One region of the Pedobacter sp. CFBP9032 genome, then DNA from elsewhere that is predicted to be linked to it. Evidence: riboswitches for the same ligand, from Rfam matches in the RefSeq annotation. Region 1 holds a riboswitch; each other region holds the start of a gene.
What was found. Region 1 has a riboswitch for S-adenosylmethionine ahead of SOM16_RS07980 (O-acetylhomoserine aminocarboxypropyltransferase/cysteine synthase). Riboswitches for the same ligand answer to the same signal wherever they lie in the genome.

Region 1 (8,277 bases):
GAGGCGCAAAGATTGGCAGATTTATTTTCTTAACCTACTTTTTTAAACCAATTTTTGTAAAAAGATAAATCCTTTAAAAATTAATAGCAGAAATTATCATTCTGATTTGAATTATCTCTAGATTTATAAACTATGACTTTTAAAACCAAAGAAAGCCGATTACTCCTTGTCTTAGGATGTTTTTTCGTGGCAAATGCGATACTATCTGAATTTATTGGCGTTAAACTATTCAGTGTCGAGGAAACGTTGGGGATAAAAAAGTTCGATATCAATTTATTAGGCGTAAAGAATCTCTCATTTGTGATGTCTGCAGGTGTGTTGACCTGGCCGATTATTTTCATCATGACTGATATCATTAACGAGTACTTCGGTGTAAAGCAGGTTCGCTTCCTTTCCATTTTAACGTCTATTCTAATCGCGTTTGCATTCTTGGTGGTTTGGGGTTCCATGCATTTGAGTGCTGCCGATTTTTGGGTACACCAAAATATCAACGGTGAAGACCTAAATATGAACAATGCGTTTGCCGGTATATTCGGTCAGGGCATGTGGATTATTGTAGGCTCCATTGTCGCTTTCATTGTGGGGCAATTGGCAGATGTAGTAATTTTTCACCGCATTAAACGGGTAACGGGAGAAAAAGCCCTGTGGTTACGTGCCACAGGCTCCACTTTGGTATCGCAGTTAATTGATAGTTTTGTGGTAATCTTTATTGCCTTTTACCTCAATCCACAATATCATTATAGTTGGCAAATGGTGGCCGCTATTGGATTGGTAAACTACACTTACAAATTCCTTGTGGCTATTTTAATGACACCAATTTTGTATGTTGTACATGCCATTATTGATGGTTATTTAGGGAAAGAACTCGCGCATAAATTGATGCAGATGGCAGGCAGAGGATAACGACTGAATGTTAAACCAAATTTCTAAAGTATGAGAATAAATTATTTACTGGCATTTGTAACGCTTTCGGTATTGTCCTGCTCAAATGAAAAGCAAAAGAATGCTAGCCTTAACCTGGAGGGGAGTTGGCAGCTGATTTCCGCCACCACAATAGAAAAAGGTAAAACGCAGGTTACCAATTATGATGGTGATGTTAAAATGATCAAGATAATCAACGGATCGCATTTTGCCTTTTTAAGGCATAGCAGCAATCCTAAAGATACCACTAACTTTGATGCAGGTGGAGGAAGTTATACTTTAAGTGATGACGACTATACCGAACATCTTGATTTTTATAAAGACAAAAAATGGGAGGGTAAAACTTTCAACTTTAAAATAGCTCTTGACAAAGATACTTTGATTCAAAAAGGAGTAGAGAAGGTAGTAGAAGCCAATATTGATCGCGTCATTATAGAGAAATACTTAAAAATAAAGCCATGAGCTAAAGCACAAAAAGGTCGGAATCGCTCCGACCTTTTGCTTAACAACAAAACAAATAAAAAAAATTAACTTTAAAAAAATCTTATAGGGAAGCCAGTTCTTCAGCAAAAACATTTTCTGCAACCTGTTCTTGTTTATAAATCTGTCTCCCGGTGTAAGCAATAAACACATCAGCATCTAACAGTAGATCACGGTTTTTAATGAGGTTTTGTAATTTAACGGTACCAATAACATACTTAAAATTACTTGCAGAATAACGTTCACTAATCCCATCAAATGCTAATAGTGTAATCAAATCTTCATCTGCATAGCGTAGGTAAACTTCAAGTAAAATATCTTCGGTATGTTTTACGCCATTCTCTGAATGATATTTTTTGTATTCATAACGATAATCATAACGTAATGCTGCAATATCTGATAATACTGCTGCGCCTGTTGGATGCCCGCCTGCACCTTTGCCAAAAAAGAATTGCTTATCGGCGAAAGCGGCCTGAACAGTAACGGCATTGTACTCATTTTCTACATTATACAGGAAATCATCTTTCGCCACGAGCTTGGGCAGTACATAGGTAACAATGTCAGTTTTGTTTACCTTTCTCGCAGTAGGTACCAATTTGATTTTGAAATTCTTCTCACGGGCATATTTGATGTCGTTTGCAGAAAGATTCTGAATTCCAATGTTTAAAATGGCATCAGGGTTAACGAATAACCCATAGGCATGAGCTGTAGCGATAGAAAGTTTATATTTTGGATCATAACCTCCAACGTCAAGAATAGGGTCTGTTTCTGCAAAACCCAAGTCTTGTGCTTCTTTTAACGCGGCATGATAGCTTTGGTTCTCATTAAATATTTTTGATAATATGTAATTCGATGAGCCATTAAAGATTCCGCTTAAAGCATGGAAAAGTTCGTTATCATAGTATTCTTCCAAATTTCTGATGATTGGAATACTTCCACAAACCGCACCTTCATAAAGCAAAGAAGTGCCATGCTCTTGTTGAAGATCTACTAACTCCTTTAAGTGTGTGGCGATCATTTTTTTGTTCGCAGAAACGACATTCTTGCCATTTTTCAATGCGGTAGTTACAATTTCGTAAGCCGCATCCGCATCATTAATCAACTCGACAATGGTATTTATTTCCGAATTATTGAGGATTTCATTCCGATCTGTAGTAAATAAATCTTTGTTAAGCGTACGTTTTTTCTTCGGGTCTTTTATAGCGATTTTTATAATTTCCAGATTCAGATTCTGACTTTGAATGATATCCAATAATCCTTGTCCGACAACGCCGAAACCAAATAATCCAATTTTTAAATTCTTACTCATATTTTTATAGTATCAAGTAGCGGTGTTAGGTAGTGATATTGGGTGGCTGGTATTAAGTATTAAGTATTAAGTATCGAGTATCAAGTATCGAGTATCGAGTATCGAGTAGCTGGTATCAAGTAGCTAGTATCGAGTATTCGGTATCTAAACCAAGCAGTCAAAAGCTGTCCACTACTAAATTTGTTTTTACATTATTTTCTGTTTGCTTAAGTTTTCATCATTGGTCTTTAAGCTTTTACACTTTTAGCTTTTGCCTTTCAGCTTTCCCTTTAAGCAGTATGCTGCAACTTGATGATCTTTTTATCTCTGCTTTCTTTGATAAATGTTCCGATAATATTTGTTAAAGCATTCGTTTCAATTAAAAAACCATCATGACCATATTCGGAGTGAATAGCAGCAAATTTTGCATTGTTAATTTGGTCTGCCAGGAATTTTTGTTCCGATAATGGAAACAGAAAATCGTTTTCAATTCCGATTACCAATGTATTTGCAGTGATTAGCTGTAATGCTTCTGCAATACTATTTCTATTGCGACCAACATTATGGCTATCCATCGCTTTAGTTAGATAATAATAACTATAAGCGTTGAAACGATTGATCAACTTTTCACCCTGGTAATTCTGATAGGATGAGGCCCTAAAATGATCTGTCTTATCATTTACACTTTCCACCTGTGTATTGCCATAAGCATTGTAGGTTCTATAACTCAAAAGTGCAATGCTTCTTGCAGTTTTTAAACCTTTACTTCCGCCGTTAGGCTGATTGGCAAAAAAAGTTCTATCTGTAGCAATTGCCAAACGTTGACTTTCGTTAAAGGCTATTCCCCAGGGAGAATGTACCGCATTTGTAGCTACGAGAATTAAATTCTCAATACGTGATGGTTCAATAATTCCCCATTCTACTGCTTGCTGACCGCCTAAAGAACCGCCAATTAGCAATTTAATAGATTCAATTCCTAAGTGATTGGCCAGCAACTGGTGTGCAGATACAAAATCGCGAATGGTAAACTGGGGAAAAGACAGGTAATACGATAAACCAGTCGTCGGGTTTGTACTTAACGGATTTGTGGTGCCATAATTAGAACCTAAAACATTTGCACATACGATATAATGATCTTCCGGATTAAACAAGGCATTCGGCCCAAATAAACCTTCCCACCATTCAAAAACATCTGCATTAGCGGTTAGGGCATGGCATACCCAAATCACATTACTTTTGCTGGCATTAAGCTTTCCATAGGTTTGATAAGCAACCTGAAGATTTTGAATCTTTTTTCCGCTTTCTAATTTGAATGATTTATGATGATGATAGGTTGCCGCGAAATGCGCTGAATTGCTATTGTCTATACTGTTTTGCATGTTGTAATGTACTGTCGTTAAAAAAAGCTTAAATTCTTTGCCACTTATGCATGGATATTCTCTGCGTTTATGGCAGCGAAAGCTTGCTCAAAATCAGCTTTAATATCATCAATATGTTCAATGCCAACTGAAACTCTTACGGCATTTGGTTTTACTCCTGCAGCTAATTGCGCCTCACCACTTAACTGCTGATGCGTAGTGGCTGAAGGCTGAATAATCAGCGTCTTCGCATCACCAACATTAGCCAGGTGAGAAACCAATTTTAAGCTATCAATGAGCTGACTTGCATTTTCTTTAGTTCCGTTTAGTTCAAAAGACAATACACCACCAAAACCATTACTTAAGTACTTTTTTGCCAGATTGTGATAAGGGCTGCTGGCTAAACCAGGATAATGAACTTCCTTTACCAATGAATGATTTTCCAGCCACGTGGCCAGCTCCAAAGCATTATCTACATGGCGTTGCACGCGAAGCGATAAGGTTTCTAATCCTTGCAATAGAAGAAATGAATTGAAAGGGGAAAGTGCCGGCCCTAAATCTCTCAAGCCTTCTACACGGGCACGGATGATGAATTGAATATTTCCGAAAGGCCCGCCAATACCGAATACATCATTAAAAACCAATCCGTGATAGCCTTCAGAGGGTTCTGTAAATTGCGTGAATTTGCCATTTCCCCAGTTGTAACTTCCACCATCTACGATAACGCCACCGATACTGGTACCATGGCCTCCAATCCATTTAGTTGCAGATTCTACTACGATGTTCGCACCATGCTCTAGTGGTTTAAATAAATACCCACCAGCACCAAAGGTATTATCAACAATAAAGGGGATATCATATTTCTTCGCAATAGCAGCAATCTTTTCGAAATCAGGAACGCTAAAAGAAGGGTTTCCTATAGTTTCTAAATAGATTGCTTTGGTATTTTCTTTAATGCTTTGTTCAAATTCTTCAGGAACATCCGGATTAACAAAATCAACCTGAATGCCTAGGCGTTTAAAAGCAACCTTAAACTGGTTGTAGGTTCCGCCATAAACATGCGAGGATGAAACAATGTGATCACCTGCTTCCAAAATATTATGAAGCGCTATAAATTGCGCCGCCTGCCCGGACGCAACTGCCAATGCAGCAACACCGCCTTCTAACGCTGCAATCCTTTTTTCAAATACATCTGTGGTCGGGTTCATCAGGCGGGTGTAGATGTTGCCGAATTCTTTCAATGCAAAAAGGTTCGCACCATGTTCTGCATTTTTAAAACCATAAGAAGTGGTTTGATAGATTGGAACTGCACGTGAACCAGTTGTAGGGTCTATTTCCTGACCGGCATGCAACTGAAGGGTTTCAAATTTATAGGAAGCTGACATAATTTAAAATTGAATGAGTAGTTAACTGTTAATGAATAAATTGAACTTAGATTTTCAAGCTTTAGAAAGAAGAAATTCCAGGCTAGGGGCGTATCCTGAATAACCAGGACCTTCCAGTTTGAAAATAAACAAATGAGGAAGTTTTTTAAATTACTATATGCAACAGCACATACAAGTAATTACCTGCATATCGCAACAAATAAACGGAATAGAAGAGATATCTATTTGCTTGAGTTGAAGACTCGTTTCGCCCTGCGATTGAAGATTTATTGTATTCATCTTTTTAATTTATATCACCAAACAACACCATGTTAGTTGGTCAGGATTTGGCACCTTCTCTTTCTGAGGGTTGCCAGTGGGTCATAGAGCCAGTCTCTCGCCACTTCTTTATAAATCAATCCGATTAGATTGACTTTTATTAAGCTTGTCGCCAAATAATATTTCAAATGTGAGAATTTATTTTCAATTCACAAAATAAAATTTCGAAATATTGATAAATTAATGTTTTTGAAGCTGAAAATTCATGATTAAATAGTCCTTGAAATAATTAATAAGAAATTAACAGTTAATATTTTAAGTTTGTACAACCTATTTAAATTTTGATTATTAATGAAAAACGCTAAAATCATCTGTTTTGCACTGTCTATATTTTTTGCCAGCATCAATAATACCCATGCGCAGTTTGGTGGACTTAAAGACAAACTTTTAAAAGTTGGTACAGCTCAGGGTGCAAAGGCACTTGGCGTCGATAAATTTTTAAAACAGCCTGGTGCAATTACCACAAGCTTTGAAGATGTGAATCGTGAGGGGGAAATGATGCCTGATTTTAAAGCTACCTTAAAAGCACAACCATTATATTTATTACCGAAAAATCCGGAGGGTGGCTATTTACTTTGTGAAGGACTTTACGAAATGACCAATAAAAGTTATTGCCTGATGGCGGGAACTTTTGCACCTGCTAAAGGTGATGGCTACATGTTTGCGCCAGTATTAGGTTCAAAAGAAGAAGTTGTGATTGCCATAATCAAAAGTGCAGAAAAACATTCGGAGGTAGAACAGCATGATATCCAGGCATTGCTATGGACCATTATTGCGCGTACCAGGTTTGCTAATTATAACGGACAGGTGAAAGTTACTGCCATGAAATTACTAAGTCCACAACAGATAACCATGCTGGAAGGCGGTGCTCTAGGGGTGCTTCCATTTGATGTGATGCAAAAAGCTAAAGATCAGTTACCTTCTGGCATAAGGGCAGTTTTTGAAGCTGAAAATAATATCAGACAATTGGTTTCCTCGGGTAATTACACATACGCAGATATGGAAAAGTATGCTATAGTTGCTGGGATGGCACCGCCAAGAGCAGATGTGCCAAGCGGTATCTGGACGAAACACCCTGATGGATATTATTTACGCTATTTTCCTTCAGGTTACTCTGTTACTAAGGTACAGGTATATGTGCCGAAAGAATTAGTCGTTTCAGGAACGAAATTAGTTTATGATGCCGCAGGAGATATTGCTTGTCCCGCTAATACGGGTTCACAAAGGTTGGCACAAACTAATGAACCATTAAATCCTAATTACTCGGTGAAATTAGTCACCGTTTGCAATCCGAAATAGTAAAATGTAAGCATTATAGTAATAAGATTTGTCACTTTGTACATTGGCAAACATTATTAAAGGCATTATTATGAACGTTGTCCAGAGGAAGAAGGGACTTGTTTTATCAAGAAAAAGGTAGAAAGAAGCCTTCGGCGGCTAGCCGTGGCAAGACTGCGTAGCGGGAAAAGTTTCGGTAGATGCTGGCATCAGCCGATAGATGAATGCTACAAAAAAATTTCTTTTACGCTTCGGGTTTAAAAGGATTCTGTTTTTTCCTGACCGGACGGGCCTTTTTTCTTTTGACAGCAAAAGAAACAAAACTGCCGGCTCGCAATTTTTCTGTTAAAGTTAGTGAGTAGGCTTGGTCAGTGCCATCCCAAAAAATTGACCATGCCGGTCTAAGAGCAGAACGAAGAAACGGTGGTTTGGCCTTATTGGGTAGTGATAGCGATGGCCATTATTATTATAAATCTAAGTACACATCCTAATTCTCATCGTGCTATGGCCCCCCTGCTATCCGGCCTAGGAAATGATGGAAGGAGAAGCCGTTGAAATTTTTACACCTCCGTTCAAATCTCCCCACAACCCAAGGTAGCGCGAACGGCTCCTATAATAAATCTTTATTACAAAGCAAATCGAGCCCTTGCGCTACCGCCATTTAAATTTCAACGCGCTAATCCGACATCAGATCCAAGCCTTGATTTTTGTTTCTTTTCATCAAGGAAAAGAAAATAGCCCTTCGGCGGCTAGCCGAGGCAAGGCTGCGTAGTGGGAAAAGTTTTCGGCAGGTGTTGACACCAGCCGATAGATGAATGGTACAAAAAAGTGTCTTTTATGCTTTGAGTTTAAAAGGATCTATCGTGTCCTAGCCGGACGGGCCTTTTTTCTTTTGACAGCAAGAGAAACAAAACTGCCGGCTCGCAATTTTTTTATCTAAGTCAGTAGATAGGCTAGGTCAGTGCCATCCCAAAAAATTGACCATGCCGGTCTAAGAGCAGAACGAAGAAGCGGTGGTTTGGCCTTGCTGGGTAGTGATAGCGATCGCCATTCTTGTTCTAAATCTAAGTCTGCATCCTGCTTTCTCATCATGCTATTGCCGTCCTGCTATCCGGCATAGGAGATGTTGGAAGGAGAAGCCGTTGAAATTTTTACACCTCCATTCAAATCTCCCCACAACCCAAGGTAGCGCGAACGGCTCCTATAATAAATCTTTATTACAAAGCAAATTGAGCCCTTGCGCTACCGC
Region 2 (8,277 bases), on a different contig from region 1:
CTACTATCAGGATCACAGAATAGCTTATGGCAATTAGTATGTTTTTTTGGGTATTCTTTTTCATTGGCGTTATGCAAATTTATGAAAATAAGCGGGTTGATATATTTTTAACTGCAATTTCTTGTCTTTTGTTTATAATATTTCACATAAATTAACAGTTAAAAGCAGGCCTCCTGATATGATGATCTATATTTTTAAATTTTTAGGATAGATTTTAGAAAAGATTTACCGAATTTTATCAAAAATAAATATATGAATAGAGTTACCGAGCAGGAATCAAACTATAGCCACATTGATGAAATGTCGGTAATGGAAGTTTTGCAGAGGATCAATAATGAAGATAAAACTGTTGCCTTTGCTGTTGAAAAATCTTTGCCTCAGATAGAAAAACTAACTTCGGCAGTAGCCGAAAGGATGAAAAAAGGTGGTCGCCTTTTTTACATTGGTGCAGGTACCAGCGGCCGTTTAGGTGTAGTTGATGCATCTGAATGTCCACCAACCTATGGCGTTCCGTTCGATTGGGTAGTTGGAATTATTGCCGGTGGCGATACCGCAATTAGAAAAGCTGTAGAATTTGCTGAAGATGATGCTGTACAGGCCTGGAAAGATTTGCAGGAATTTAATATCAACGAAAAAGATTGCCTGGTGGGTTTGGCTGCTTCGGGCACTACGCCTTATGTAATTGGTGGCTTAAATACTGCACGTAAACATGGTATTTTAACAGGTTGTATTGTTTGTAATGCCGGGGGACCAATTGCCGCCGAATCTGATTTTCCGGTAGAAGTAGTGGTAGGTCCGGAATTTGTTACCGGTTCTACCAGAATGAAATCCGGAACGGCACAAAAGTTAGTTTTAAATATGCTGAGTACCACGGTTATGGTTCAATTGGGACGTGTGGTAGGAAACAAAATGGTAGATATGCAGTTAACTAATCATAAACTTGTTGATCGCGGTACGCAAATGGTAGCTGATGAGTTAAATGTTAGCTATGATATTGCTGCAGATTTATTGAGCAAACATGGCAGCGTGCGTAAAGCGGTAGAAGCAGGACACTGAGAAATGTTAGAATGAGAGAATGTTAGAATGAGAGAATGATGGAATGATTGAATTTGAAAGTAATTTTAGCATTCAATCATTCAAAATCCAATCACTCAATAATTATAAAAAAGAGCATGCACGAGATAGAGCCGTATTACCAGTGGAGAGATGATTATATTTCTGCAGAAGATGAGCGTTCGCCATTTTATAATACCGAATATTCTGAGTTATACTTTGATAAGCAGATCTATAATTTTTTGCTTCACCCACAATGGGATGAGTTTGGTTCGAATACTTTATATATGAAAGTATTATATGCCGATTATGACCACAGTTATGCCATTATAGAATTTATTGGCGAGTGGAACGACGCCATTAATAATGATATTATGTTGCTTAAGCGCGATATTCTGGAGTTGATGATGGATGAAGGAATTAACAAGTTCATTTTAATTGGTGAAAATGTGCTGAATTTTCATTCCTCAGATGACAGTTATTATGAAGAGTGGTTTCAGGAAGTAGAAGATGGCTGGATTGTTGGGGTAAACTTTCAGGAACATGTAATCAGGGAATTTAAAGATAACAACATCGATTATTACATCAACTTTGGTGGTGCTTTCGATAACCTGCCCTGGCGTACCTTAAAACCACTACAGTTCTTTAAGAAAGTTGAAGAAATGCTGACAAAAAGACTGAATTAAAGTATTATTTTTAAAATCATTTAAATACACAAATAAAAATGGAACAACAAAATTATCAATATCAGGGCAATAGTGTTTTCGTACAGGAAAACTCAGTGTCTAAAAAATTCTTTGCCAGCGTATTCTTATGGATGTTCGTTGCGTTAATCGTTTCAAGCGTTTCTGCATTTGTATTAGCAAATTCTCCGGGAATCTTATCTTACTTAGTAGCTGAAAAAGGATTTACCATATTTGGATACATCGCCATTTTCGCGCCACTGGGTTTAGTAATGATCATGGGCGCCGCAATGCAAAGGTTATCATTTCCTGCATTAGTGGGCATATTTCTGTTATACTCTTTGCTTACTGGCGTTATGCTAGGCTTTATTCTCCTAATTTATACCTCGGCATCTATCGCCATATGCTTCGTTGCAGCTGCGATAATTTTTGCTGTTATGGCCATAATGGGATATACAACAGATGTGGATTTGAGTAAATTCGGACCGATTCTGATGGCTGGTGTAATTGGATTAGTGGTGGTAAGTTTGATTAACTTCTTTATCGGTAGCGATACTTTAAACTATATTTTAGGCTTTGTTGGCGTGGCTATTTTTACAGCGCTTACTGCTTACAAGGTTCAGGAAATTAAAAGAATTGGCGAAGGTTTGGATGAAAGCGGAAATGAAATTGCATTGGCCGACAGCAAAAAATTAGCAATAATGGGTGCTTTGTCGCTTTATATTACATTTATTAATTTATTTGTTTCGCTATTGCGTCTTTTTGGTAGCAGAAGATAATTTACTAAAAACCCTTAACCATTGCTTTTGTATGGTTTCAGGTTAATTGCAGAACATTATTTTAAAGGCTGTGCATATTTGCATGGCCTTTGTAATTTTATTTGGCAGCGAAGCGATAAATTTTGGAAATGATGTTGCTTTGTTGCATTTTTGTATGCTTATTAAGAAAGACGGAGGGATTAGACCCAACGAAGTCTTAGCAACCTGTGCCAACAAGGTGCTACATTCTAATCTCGGTTAGCCGGGAGAAAGATAAGTTAAGGAAGTACTATCCATGTGCCAACTTTTTTGAATAAGCTTTTTAAATATCAGGTATAAAGTGTCAAGTATCAGAAAGATAATTCATACTTTTTGCTTATATCTGAGGTTAGGTCGTTCATCAAGCATATCTTGATAGGTGATACTAACTAATTGCTACTAAACAACAATGAGCATAAGAGCAGAATTAGAAAAACGGATTTTAGTAATCGACGGTGCAATGGGCACTATGATTCAACGTTATACACTTACCGAAGAGGATTTTAGAGGAGAACGGTTCAAAGATCACCCATGTGACGTAAAAGGCAACAATGATTTGCTTAACATTACTCGTCCGGATATTATTAAAGCCATTCATCTCGAGTACCTGGCCGCTGGCGCAGATATCATTGAGACCAATACCTTTAGCACGCAAAGAATTTCTATGGCTGATTACCAGATGGAAGATCTTTCTTATGAACTCAGTTACGAAGGTGCGAAGGTAGCAAAAGAAGCTGCTGATGAATTTATGGCGGCTAATCCAGATCGTAAATGTTTCGTTGCCGGTGCGATTGGTCCAACGAATAGAACTCTTTCCATGTCTCCTAATGTAAATGATCCAGGTTACCGGGCGGTTTACTTTGATGAATTGGAAACTGCTTACTATGAACAGGTACGCGGTTTGGTAGATGGTGGATCTGACGTATTGCTGATTGAAACTATTTTTGATACCCTGAATGCAAAAGTGGCCATTGTTGCCATTAAAAAATATGAAGAAGTAATTGGGCGTAAACTGGAAATCATGATTTCCGGAACCATTACCGATGCTTCGGGTAGAACTTTATCAGGACAAACGGCAGAGGCTTTTTTAAACTCGGTAATGCATGCGAAGCCATTAAGTATTGGTTTTAATTGTGCGTTGGGTGCGAAAGAAATGCGTCCGCATATTGAGGAACTGGCTGCAAAAGCAGGATGTTATGTTTCGGCTTATCCAAATGCAGGTTTGCCAAATGAATTTGGAGCATATGATGAGCAGCCGCATGAAACCGCTCATTTGGTTGATGATTTTATTGCTTCTGGTTTCGTAAATATTGTAGGCGGTTGTTGTGGTACCACACCCGATCATATTGGCTGTATAGCCGCAAATGCGCGAAAAGCATCGCCAAGAAAAATTCCGGAAATACAACCGTTTATGCGTTTAAGTGGTCTTGAACCTGTAACCATTACACCAGAAAGCATTTTTGTAAACATTGGAGAGCGGACCAACATTACTGGTTCGCCTAAATTTTCAAAACTGATTTTGGGGGGTGATTATGAAGCTGCGCTTGCCGTAGCCTTGCAACAGGTGGAAGGTGGCGCACAGGTGATTGACGTGAACATGGATGAGGGAATGCTTGATTCTGAAGCCGCCATGACTAAGTTTCTAAACCTCATCGCTTCTGAACCAGACATTGCAAAGTTGCCCATCATGGTCGATTCCTCAAAATGGTCGGTTATTGAAAATGGCTTGAAATGTTTGCAGGGAAAAGGAATTGTGAATTCGATTTCCTTAAAAGAAGGAGAAGATAAATTTCGGGAAAGCGCCAGAAAGATTATGCAATATGGTGCTGCAGTAGTAGTGATGGCCTTTGATGAACAAGGTCAGGCTGATAACTACGAGCGGAGAAAAGAAATCTGTAAAAGAAGTTATGATATTTTGGTGCACGAAATTGGATTTCCGGCAGAGGATATCATTTTTGACCCTAATATTTTAACGGTAGCCACCGGATTGGAAGAGCATAATAATTATGCGGTTGATTTTATTAATGCCACCCGGTGGATTAAGGAAAACCTGCCACATGCAAAAGTAAGTGGCGGCGTTTCCAACATCTCTTTCTCATTTAGAGGGAACAATACTGTTCGGGAAGCGATGCACTCTGCCTTTCTTTACCATGCTATTCAGGCTGGTTTGGATATGGGGATTGTAAATGCCGGGATGCTGGAGGTTTATCAGGAAATTCCACCAGAACTTTTAGAAAGGGTAGAAGATGTACTTTTGAATAGACGGGATGATGCTACTGAGCGTTTAGTAGAGTATGCTGATACCGTAAAATCTAAGGGTAAAGAAATTGTAAAGGATGAAGAATGGAGAAAGGGATCTGTTGAGGAACGTTTATCTCACTCTTTAGTTAAAGGAATTGTAGAATATCTGGACGATGACGTGGAAGAAGCCCGTCAAAAATATGCCCGCCCAATCCAGGTAATTGAAGGACCTTTAATGGATGGGATGAATATTGTGGGTGATTTATTTGGCGCTGGGAAAATGTTCCTGCCCCAGGTGGTGAAATCGGCCAGAGTAATGAAAAAGGCTGTAGCTTACTTATTGCCATTTATAGAACAGGAGAAATTAGATAATCCCGATCAGAATCAGAGTTCATCAGCAGGAAGAGTGCTGATGGCTACCGTAAAAGGAGATGTACATGACATCGGTAAAAATATTGTAGGCGTAGTTTTAGCGTGTAATAACTTCGAAATTGTAGATATGGGCGTGATGGTTCCGGCGCAGGAAATCATTAAAAAAGCCAAAGAAATCAATGCAGATATTATTGGCTTAAGTGGATTAATCACACCGTCTCTTGATGAAATGGTTCACTTTGCCAAAGAAATGGAACGCGAGAATTTTACCATTCCATTAATTATAGGCGGCGCTACAACCTCAAGGATTCATGCGGCTGTTAAGGTGGCACCAAACTATTCTGGTCCTGCCATCCATGTATTAGATGCCTCCAGAAGCGTAACGGTTTGCAGCACTTTAATGAATCCGGAAACGAAGGATGAATATGTGGCTGGTATCAGAGCAGAATATGATAAAGCCCGTGAGGCACATTTAAATAAGCGTTCTGATAAGCGTTTTAAAACAATTGAACAGGCACGCGAAAATAAATTTAAGATTGATTTTAAACCAGATCTTCCTGTACCGGAATTTACGGGAACGCGGGTGTTTGATAATTATCCACTGGAAGAACTGGTGCCTTACATTGATTGGACACCTTTTTTCCACACCTGGGAATTGCGTGGAAGCTATCCAAAAATCTTTGATGATAAAAACGTTGGTGGTGAGGCTAAAAAACTCTTTGACGATGCACAAGCGTTATTAAAACGGATTCTTGATGAAAAATTACTGACCGCTAGGGGCGTGATTGGTTTCTGGCCAGCAAATGCAGTTGGTGATGATATTGAACTGGAAGTCCGGAGTCTGGAGTCAGAAGGCGGAAGTCAGAACAGCGACACCAGACTAGCGACTAACGACTCAAGACTAGCGACTCAAGACTCAGCACTAGTTACTATACACACGCTTCGCCAACAGGCAGAAAAAGTGGATGGGCAACCTTATTATGCCTTGTCGGATTTTATTGCACCGAAGGAAACGGGAATTCAGGATTATTTTGGTGGTTTTGCGGTTACAACAGGTATTGGAATCGACGCTTTAGTAGAAGAATTTGAATCAAACCATGACGATTACAACAGCATTATGGCAAAAGCCCTCGCCGATCGTTTGGCTGAGGCATTTGCCGAACGTATGCATGAGCGGGTCCGTAAAGAATATTGGGGATACGCCAAAGATGAAAATCTTTCAAATACCGAATTAATTAAAGAAGAATACGCAGGGATTCGTCCTGCACCTGGTTACCCAGCTTGCCCGGAGCACACTGAAAAAGGTACTTTATTTGAATTGCTGGATGCTGAAAATCAAATTGGCTTGCGTTTAACCGAAAGTTATGCCATGTATCCAACAGCAGCAGTGAGCGGATTTTACTTTGCACATCCCGAATCCAGGTATTTCGGTCTGGGAAAAATTACAAAAGATCAGATAGAGGATTATGCGGTACGTAAAGGGATGTCGATTGAAGAAGTGGAAAGGTGGCTGAGTCCGAATTTGGCGTATTAAAAGAGGTGTTTAGTATCAGGTAGTTAGTATAAAGTAGTTAGACAGGATGCATAATTTCAGAGAGATAAAGTTTGGAAAATGGGAATTGAGATCTCTAAATTGGTTTTTTAACTTACCAGATCCTTTCCTGCTGAAGAAAGATATTCGCTAACCTCCCAATTAACACGTTGTGCTATATCTGTACCATCAAATATTGCCGAAGGGTGTGGTAGAAAATCTCATAAAGAATTTAATCAATCTTTAAGTATTGGTTTAGGCTCTGCTTTTGAATTGGAAACACAAATAATATTAGCCTATGAATTTGGATATATAAAAAACCTATATACGAAGATACAATAATCAAAATCAATGAACTTCAGAAAATGAGCAGTGATCTACAACGAAGTTTAGGTATTTAGTCAGGATTTTCTGAACTAAGTATTGAAATAATTATTTGTTCACATTGAAGTCTATGCATTTGATCTTGATACTAGATACTATATACTGAGTACTAAAAATGAAAATAACCAATCATATAAAAAACGCCAAGGGTAAAACCTTATTCTCTTTTGAACTGCTACCGCCAATTAAAGGGCAGAGTATTCAGTGGATTTACGATGCCATTGATCCTTTGCTGGAATTTGAGCCACCCTTTATTGATGTGACTTCCTTACGTGAAGATTATATCTATAAAGAGCAGGAAAACGGTTTATTGCAAAAGGTTTCTTACCGTAAACGCCCAGGTACCATTGCCATTTGTGCGGCCATTATACACAAATATAAAATTGATGCAGTGCCACATTTAATTTGTGGTGGTTTTACCAAAGAGGAAACCGAAAATGCATTAATCGATTTGCAGTTTTTAGGCATTGATAATGTATTGGCCTTAAGAGGTGATGCACGTTCAGCAGACCAGTCTTTCATCCCTACAAAAGGCGGACATTGTTATGCTACTGATTTGATCCAGCATATTAAAAATCATAATGAAGGCAAATTTTTGCATGAAGATATTGAAACCTTCAAAAGCGATTTTTGCATCGGTGTAGCCGGATATCCTGAAAAGCATTTTGAAGCACCGAACTTAAACGCCGACTTTAAATATTTAAAGAGAAAGGTAGATATGGGGGCAGAATTTATTGTTACTCAAATGTTTTTTGATAATCAGAAGTATTTTGATTTTGTAAGAAAATGTAGAGAGAATGATATCAATGTGCCGATTATTCCAGGGTTAAAACCGATTAGCACCTTAACGCAGTTAAACGTATTGCCTAAAATTTTCCATATAGATTTACCAGATGAATTGAGCGAGGCTTTATCTCATGCGAAAAGCAATGCCGAGGCAAAAGAAATTGGAACAGCGGCGATGATTAAACAGTGTAAAGAACTAATGGATTTTGGTGCACCTGTATTGCATTTTTATACCATGGGCAGGCCAGAACAAACAAAGCAAATTGCAAAAGCTATTTTCTAGAGTTGCTATAAATTAAACTTTTTTAGGTTGCTAAGATAAATTGAAAATGAATCACTTAGATAAGGATTTAGTGCGGCTTGATGAAATTCTTAACCAGGTGCAAAAGCAAAGTTCAGGTTATTTAAGTCAACTCCATAACAGACCAAC
Region 3 (8,277 bases), on a different contig from region 1:
TTGATGCTGATTATTCTGGATTTAATTACAGTGGAGTAGAGAATTTTAACACTGATTTTTATAATGAAAACGGTGTTCTAAATAATCAAACTTTTATCAGAAATGATAGTAAAACAGATATCAATATTTTTGCCTCCAAAATTGATTTTACCTGGCCAATATCTAAAACGGCGAAACTGGAAACAGGTTTGAAGACCAGTTTTGTCAAAACTGATAATGATTTTCTCTCGTCAGCATTACTAAATAACGAGTGGCAAAATATTGCAGGCCAGAGCAACCATTTTATTTATAAAGAAAATGTAAATGCGGCCTATGCAAATCTGTCCAAAGATCTGGGTAAGTGGCAAATCCAGGCAGGACTACGTGCCGAATACACCAATGCAACCGGGGCTTTGATCACCAATAATACGGAAGCAGATCAAAAATACCTTTCCTTGTTTCCAACAGTATTCGTTAATCAGAAAATTTCTGAGAATAGTAACCTGCGCTATACCTATGGAAGAAGAATTGACAGGCCCAATTACCAACAGTTAAATCCCTTCAATTTTTACATGGATCCTTATACTATACAACAAGGAAATCCTTACCTGAAACCGCAGTTTACCAATAATTTTGAGGTGAGCTATAGTTATAAAAGCGGGTTATCCTTTTCTTTAGGTTATTCGAAGGTTAAAGATCTGATACTGGATAGTAAAACCGCACAGAACGATAGCACAAGGATTGTAACCGTTGGGCAGGGGAATATTGGAAGCGGTGAGTATTATTCTGCGGGCCTATATTTTCCTTTGGCAGTTACCAAATGGTGGAATTTGCAAAATAATTTTAACCTTTTTTACAATAAATTTAATGATAACAATTTGGAGGGAGCTCCTTTTGAATTGAGTAAGCTATCTTATAATTTTAATATCACCAGTTCAATTACATTGCCCGCAGACTGGACAATTGAAACTAATTTCTGGCTAAATTCTCCAAGAGTAAGGGGATTGGAGACAACCACCATTTATCAATATGCTTTAAACACAGGCGTACAGAAAAGTTTCCTGAACAAATCTTTAAAGTTAAAATTGAACATCGATGATATTTTTGCAACCAATTATTGGAAGGGAACACTAAATTATCAAAATGTGAATTTGAGGGTTCAGAATAATTACATCAACAGAAGAGTTTCGTTTAATATCAGTTACAGCTTCGGAAATCAAAATGTAAAATCTGCCAGATCCAGAAATACTGCAACCGAAGAAATGAAGAATAGGGCAGGAGGGTAGTTGAGTTGCGAGTTTGGAGGCTATAGTCAGCAGTCGGAAGTCGTTAATCTAGAGTCTTTAGTTTAGTATGCCGATTGTTTAAAAACCTTTTAAATGAAAATAATAATATACTTAATCTCGGTTTTCTTCGCCATGTTTGGTTCTGGATGCCAACGCAATGAAAATAATTTATCAATCAAAACCACTGATACAGATACGATCTATAAATTTTCAGCAAGTTTCGGTGAAAGTAAAATAGCGCAGCTGCAGGCCTATCTGAATACAGCACTAAATAGTAAGGTCTCATTCGATCACGAGGGAAACCAAAACATCAAGTTGAATGACAAAGATGAATTCACGTTAAAATCTACAGCAGGATTAATAAGTATTAATTTTGATAAGAAGATTAATTCGCCTGCTGGCTATACGAAACTAAAAACGCTGGCTGCAGGAATTCAGAATAAATTAAGAGAAGATAAATGATTACGGAAACTGCCCTTTAAAATTTCATTTTTACTTTCCAATAATTGGCTAATTTCTGGGCTTCTTTTTTAGTCAGATGGATTACAGCGCAATGTTTTGGCGAGCTGAAATTGGTTGCCTTCATTATGCCTTCGTTAAAATGGCCCAGATTTTTAAAATTCACAAAATCGGTGGTTTCGCTGAAACCAAAGTTATGTGGATTGATGCGGTAGATATCATAAATGAGGTGCCACTTTTTCTGGCCGATTAGTTTGTAAACAGTTGGGGCCTCACAACCTTTATCTTCAGGATCGTACCATTTATCGTCGTATTGATAACCAGAATTAATAGAACTTGAAACCGTTTGTTTCACTCCTGCTGTTCCATCATGAGGTACATAAAATAAGTGATATTGATCTCCAACTTTGGTAATGTCTGCATCAATATAAGCTACGTCTTTCGGGTAGGTAAACAATAGTTTTGGGGGAGTTTCCATTTTTGTAAAGTCTTTATCCATATAAGAATAGTAGACTTTATCCTTGCCAGTGCCAAAACGCATGGTGAAATAAATCATTGTTTTCTGTTCTTTTTCATCATAAATTAGTTCTGGCGCCCAGGCACATCCAATATCCGACAGTTCGGGAAATGACTGGTCTACCCGCAATACCTGGTGCGACCAATTAATCAGGTCTTTAGATTTCATCAAAACTAATCCACGATTGTTCCCCCAGCCATATTGCTTTCCATCACGTTCCCATTCTGTTGAACGATAACCCATTTTTTGCGCATAAATATGTAGATCAGTTAAAGCCAAATAGAAAGTGCCATCGGGAGCGCGGTAAATGTAGGGATCACGAATGCCTTTTTGTTCAGCAATGGTATCTCCGGCAATAATCGGTTTTGCATTATTTACATCAGTGAAGCTATAACCATCTTTACTCAAAGCCATGTAAAGTCCATGTGTATCATCTTTAAAGTACACCATTAAATAGGCTGCCATATCCTTTTCTTTCGGAACTTTTGTTTTAGTTTGTGCAGAAGTAGAGAAGGCGCAGGAAAAACAGGCGAATAAAATAGCGAGATTAAAAAGGACTTTCATTGGTATACAAATATTTGGTTAGGGATGCGAAGACCAAAATAAACAATAATCGTTAAACTAACGATTGTTGTCTCCATAGTATTTTTGAACCTGTTTTTAGGCTGCAATATTACCCCAGAAATGGCAGGTTGGTTTAGTACCCGTGAGATTTCGGTTGGTGAGCCACCAACCGAAAGTATAATTTATTACGGCTGTCATGTTAAGCTTGTCGAAACACGATAAGCACATGTTCTTACAAGTTCGGGATCAGCTTCCAAATTGACGATACTGCCCTTGTATGGAAGTTCCTTATTAATTTATCCAGCTGATTCTTATTCCTTAAGCAAGGCATCAATTTCAGTATTAAACTCTTTCACGAAATCAGTATAGTACTTTCCGGTTGCCGGGCCGCTGTATCCGGTATGGATTTGCGCTACTTCACCCTTTTTATTGATGATGATCGTTGTTGGGAAGGAAAGAAAATTACTTAAAGCGGGTAATGACTCAGCCACTAGTTTTTTATCTGGCGTACCAGCGATGACCTGATCATATTGAATATCAAATTTTTCTCTAAACCTGCTTAGCGCTTTACGTACATAGGCAGAATCCAGTTGTCTTTCGTAATGGATTCCGATAACTTCTACACCACGATTCCGATTTTCTTTATACCATGGAGCAATAAATGAAGCCTCATCCACACAGTTTGGGCACCAGGTACCAGTGATGGTTAATATCACTACCTTATTCTTAAATTTATCATCGCTCAGCGAGATTTTCTTTCCGTCAACATCCGGAAAAGAGAAGTCGAGAGTTTTGTATCCCTCTTTCAGATAGGTTAATTTATAGGCATCTGGCAAGGTTGCATTTTCATTATGCTTGCCAATAAATGGGGTATTTCCCCTTGCGCTTACCACCTCACCGGTAAGTGTGCCATCTTTAGCAAAACTTCCTTTATAATAAGATGGGCCTGAGCCTATGAAACTTGATAAATAAAAATCATTGCCTTCCACAATTCCTTCCAGATAACGGGAGTCTCCGGTAACACGTAAAAATGTTCCTGAGATTTTATTTCCCTGTTGTTTAAAAAGCCCGACAGCATTTTCCTCTTTCCCGGCAGGAGATTTAAACGTTACATCATATTTGCCAGAAAAATCTGCTGCAGCTGCTTTACCATTAGCTTTGAATCGATAATCTTTTCCTCTCGTTGCGCTTACTGCCAAAGGTGTTCCGGATTTATCCTGTTTTCTTAATGTTCCAACGAGTGAATCGCCGGAAATTTTAAATGCCAGTTCGTTGTCAAACTGATCTAAAGAAACTAAAATAGAATCTGATGTCTGCTTTACAATGCCACCTTCAAAACGTTCTTCAGCATTTAGGAAAACCAAATGCGGTTGATCTGTGCCTTTGGTTATTTCAAAATTAAATGGAACTTCTACGCCAGGTTTAATTTCAAAAGCACCACGCCATTTGCCATTTGGAACAAAAGCAGTCGTTAATTTTTTTGCAGGAGAATTTTTTGTGTGTGTTTGTGCTTGTAAAGTTTGCGAAAGCGTAAATGCAAATAGCAGAAATAAAGAAGATTTTATATTCATAGTGTGTTTTCGATCTAATGATAATGCCACAAAGGTAAGCATGAAATTAATGGAGAAAAAATATTTTCAATAAAATCTATAGAATTTGTAGTCATTATGATTTTTATATTATCTTTGCGGCAGTTATTTTAAAATACTTATCAAGAAAGGTGGAGGGAATGGCCCTACGAAACCTTAGCAACCAGCTTTAAAAAGCGATGGTGCTAATTCCATCCCAAAGCAATTTGGGTGAGTTAAGTCAGTTGAATGCAAATTATTATGTAATAATATATGAGAGCACTCCTGATTTTACGGGCGTGCTTTTTTTATAAGCCAGTTTCGCAATCCTGATGAGTATTGATTTAGCGTTAAAGTAAATTTGATGGAAAAAACTAACAAAAAACAGTCAATTCAAAAAGTAAATTCAGGTACCTTATTAAGCCTCCGAATGTGCAAGGGTATATATTGCTGTAGTGGCTAATACATACCAAATCTATTCAATTAATTAAATAATTATTTATGTCTGCTAAAAAATCGCCTGATGGCGAACTGGAATTGCTTTGCCGTGATTTTTTACAGTCAACATTTTTTAATGACCATTAATCACACCTAATTATGTTTAATAAAATAAAGCTTCAGGCAATACTATTTTTGCTCTTGCTTTCCAACTTCGTTCAGGCACAAACTATTGCAATTTCCGGAACGGTAAAAGCCGCCACAGGTGAAACGTTGCCGGGAGTTTCGGTATTTGTAAAGGGAACAAAGCAAGCCGTAACTACTGATAATAATGGTGCTTTCAGCATTTCAGTGGCAGGAAAAAGCACCTTGGTTTTCTCTTATATTGGTTTTGCTAGCCGCGAAGTAGAAGTAGCCGAAGCAACAAAAACGCTGGTGGTAACGCTGAGCGATGGTGAGAATGCACTGGATGAAGTGGTGGTAACAGCCTTGGGAATCTCCAGACAGAAGAAATCTCTGGGTTACGCGGTTCAGGAATTAAAAGGCGAAAGCTTAACTGAAGCTCGGGAATCTAACCTGGTAAACGCACTTGCTGGTAAAGTGGCCGGGGTTAGGGTAACGAATAGCCAGGGCGATATGGGATCTTCACGCGTAGTTATTCGTGGCGAAACTTCTATTTCAGGGAATAACCAGCCATTATTTGTAGTGGATGGAATTCCGGTAGATAACTCACAACTTAACTCTGCCGGTGCGAGAGATTATGCCAATGCCATATCTGATATTAATCCTAATGATATTGAATCAATCAGTGTATTGAAAGGTCCGAATGCTGCGGCTTTATATGGCTCGAGAGCTGCTGCGGGGGTAATCATTATCAAAACCAAAACTGGTAAATCTAAAAAGGGCTTAGGGATTTCTTTCAACTCCAATGCTGTAATTGAAAGTTTGTTAACCTTACCGAAATACCAAGATGTATTCGGACAAGGTTCTGAAGGTAAATTCAGCTATGTAGATGGAAAAGGTGCCGGGATAAATGACGGCGTTGATGAAAGTTGGGGTCCTAGAATGGATGGGCGTTTAATTCCTCAATTCTTTTCTAAAGGCGTAGCCGTTCCGTTTGTTGCAAATCCCGATAATGTGAGAGATTTCTTTGAAACAGGTTATTCTTTGGCTAACGGTTTATCTATCGAAGATGCCAGCGATAAATTTGATTACCGCTTATCCTACAATAACCTGAAACAAGTAGGCATTGTGCCCAACTCTGGTCAGGGTAAAAACTCTTTTGCTTTAAATACCACGTTGCGGTTAACACCGAAATTAACCATCACTGCAAATGCAAATTATAGCAAACTGGCTTCTGATAACCTACCGGGAACTGGTGGTTCAAGGTCAACCAGTACCATGTTACAGTTTGCCTGGTTCGGTAGACAGGTAGATATTAACAGGCTGAAAGATTATTTGGATGAAAATGGAAATACTTTTAATTGGAATAATAGCTATTACAGCAATCCATATTGGGTAGCTTATGAAAATACAGTGGCTCAAAACAGAAACAGGATTATCGGAAGTGTGGGCTTAAACTATAAAATTATTGATGGCCTGAACTTCAATTTCCGTTCTGGAACAGATTATTATAATGATCGCCGGAAGATTAAAATCGCCTATGGCACAAATGGGACACCATTTGGCTCTTATACTGAAAGTGCTTTCACCGTAAATGAAAACAATACCGATGCGACTTTAAGCTATAACAAGCAGCTAAATGATGACTTCAGTTTAGAAGCTTTATTAGGAGGGAACATTCGGTCCAGATATATTGAGCAGAATGATCAGAGTGCCCCACGCCTTGCTGTTGCTGGTTTATACACGCTAAGTAATTCAAGAGATCCTTTAACTTCTTCGAATAATTACAGCGAGTTAAAATCTTATAGTGGTTACGCATCTGCGCAAATTGGCTTTAGAAATTATTTGTTCGCCAACATCACGGCGCGTAATGATTGGTCATCTACCTTACCAGCGGCAAACCGGTCATATTTCTATCCCTCATTTAATGGAAGTTTGGTGCTTACAGAAGCATTTGACATTAAAAGTGAAGTATTGGATTATGCGAAAATTCGCGGAGGTTGGTCTAAAGTGGGTAAAGATGCAGATCCATATCGTTTGCTGAACACCTATACTTCTGGCGCACCATTTGGATCTAGTCCTCAGCTTACACCATCTGCTACAGATTTAAATCCAAATTTAAAACCAGAAACCACTACCTCATCAGAGTTAGGTGCAGAGGCCGTATTGTTTAACAAGCGATTGCGTTTTGATTTAAGTGTTTACAATACCAATAGTTACGATCAGATTCTGAGTGTTGATGTGAGTCAGAGTACAGGCTTCAGATCTAAATTGCTGAATGCAGGCAAAATTAATAATAAGGGAATTGAAGTGCAATTAGGGATTACGCCGATCAAAAAACAATTCAGCTGGGATATTGATGTAAACTATGCAGCAAACAGAAGCAAGGTAATTGAATTAGATCAGGAAGGTTTGCTGCAAAATTACGTAGTCGCTACGAATTCGGCTCAGGTAATTGCAGCTGTTGGGCAGCCTTATGGAACCTTATTTGGTAATGCATTTTTGAGAGATGGCAATGGAAACATCGTGGTAAATGCAACGGGCGCACCACAAACCGATCCAACCAAAAGAGTACTTGGAAAATATACGCCAGATTGGATTGGTGGAATTTATAATACCTTTAATTATAAAGGCTTTAGTCTTGGTGTTTTGGTTGATGCCAGCTTTGGTGGTTCTATCTACAATGGCACTTATGCTACCGGAACTTACACAGGTGTTTTGGCTTCTACTTTACCTGGAAGGGGCGCCGAATTTGGCGGGATTCCTTATTATTATCCAGATAACAAAAAGGAAAACGGAACGGTTAGGTTGGCCAATGGCGCAAATGCACCAACTGGAGCGACAGTTTATGATGATGGAATGGTTTTCGATGGTGTAACTGCAGATGGCAAACGAAATGAAAAGGTTCTGTCTGCACAAACGTATTATAAGTCTTTCCGTACCATAGATGAGGCCAATATTTTCGATGCTTCTTATGTAAAACTTCGTGAGATTAAACTTACCTATAATTTACCAACTAAATGGATTCGTTCGCTTAATTTACAAGGTGTTTCGGTGGCATTGGTGGGTAGAAACCTGGCTATTTTACACCGCAATACCGAAGACATTGATCCGGAAGTTGCCTTTAATACCGGAAACGGGCAAGGCTTGGAAAGTTTATCAAACCCTACTACACGTACGTACGGAATCAACCTGAACATTAAATTTTAATCTTCAATCCATGAAAAATAATATCATATATACGCTTATTTTACTCTCGCTATTTACCGCTTCTTGCCGTAAAGAGCTGGATGATGTCAATATTAATCCAAATGCTACAGAGAATGCACAGCCAGATTATTTG

Region 2: it holds a riboswitch for S-adenosylmethionine, as region 1 does, so the genes downstream of both, metH (methionine synthase) here and SOM16_RS07980 (O-acetylhomoserine aminocarboxypropyltransferase/cysteine synthase) in region 1, are expected to answer to the same signal.
Region 3: it holds a riboswitch for S-adenosylmethionine, as region 1 does, so the genes downstream of both, SOM16_RS01325 (SusC/RagA family TonB-linked outer membrane protein) here and SOM16_RS07980 (O-acetylhomoserine aminocarboxypropyltransferase/cysteine synthase) in region 1, are expected to answer to the same signal.

The regions. Positions count from the first base shown of each region.
Region 1 covers NZ_JAXCWE010000003.1:331,851-340,127, reverse strand. Annotated here, with positions in the region: gene SOM16_RS08000 (queuosine precursor transporter) at 133-903, shown strand; gene SOM16_RS07995 (hypothetical protein) at 934-1,383, shown strand; gene SOM16_RS07990 (homoserine dehydrogenase) at 1,466-2,710, opposite strand; gene SOM16_RS07985 (homoserine O-acetyltransferase family protein) at 2,980-4,068, opposite strand; gene SOM16_RS07980 (O-acetylhomoserine aminocarboxypropyltransferase/cysteine synthase) at 4,113-5,432, opposite strand; SAM riboswitch class I at 5,718-5,828, opposite strand; gene SOM16_RS07975 (hypothetical protein) at 6,042-7,049, shown strand.
Region 2 covers NZ_JAXCWE010000006.1:185,287-193,563, reverse strand. Annotated here, with positions in the region: gene SOM16_RS13365 (S41 family peptidase) at 1-64, opposite strand, end outside; gene murQ (N-acetylmuramic acid 6-phosphate etherase) at 253-1,056, shown strand; gene SOM16_RS13355 (hypothetical protein) at 1,173-1,739, shown strand; gene SOM16_RS13350 (Bax inhibitor-1/YccA family protein) at 1,778-2,515, shown strand; SAM riboswitch class I at 2,671-2,774, shown strand; gene metH (methionine synthase) at 2,943-6,680, shown strand; partial or broken gene SOM16_RS13340 (four helix bundle protein) at 6,852-7,019, shown strand; gene SOM16_RS13335 (methylenetetrahydrofolate reductase) at 7,177-8,130, shown strand; gene SOM16_RS13330 (pyridoxal phosphate-dependent decarboxylase family protein) at 8,177-8,277, shown strand, end outside.
Region 3 covers NZ_JAXCWE010000001.1:300,844-309,120, reverse strand. Annotated here, with positions in the region: gene SOM16_RS01345 (outer membrane beta-barrel family protein) at 1-1,265, shown strand, start outside; gene SOM16_RS01340 (hypothetical protein) at 1,359-1,727, shown strand; gene SOM16_RS01335 (beta-xylosidase) at 1,744-2,805, opposite strand; gene SOM16_RS01330 (TlpA disulfide reductase family protein) at 3,117-4,376, opposite strand; SAM riboswitch class I at 4,511-4,616, shown strand; gene SOM16_RS01325 (SusC/RagA family TonB-linked outer membrane protein) at 4,971-8,144, shown strand; gene SOM16_RS01320 (SusD/RagB family nutrient-binding outer membrane lipoprotein) at 8,155-8,277, shown strand, end outside.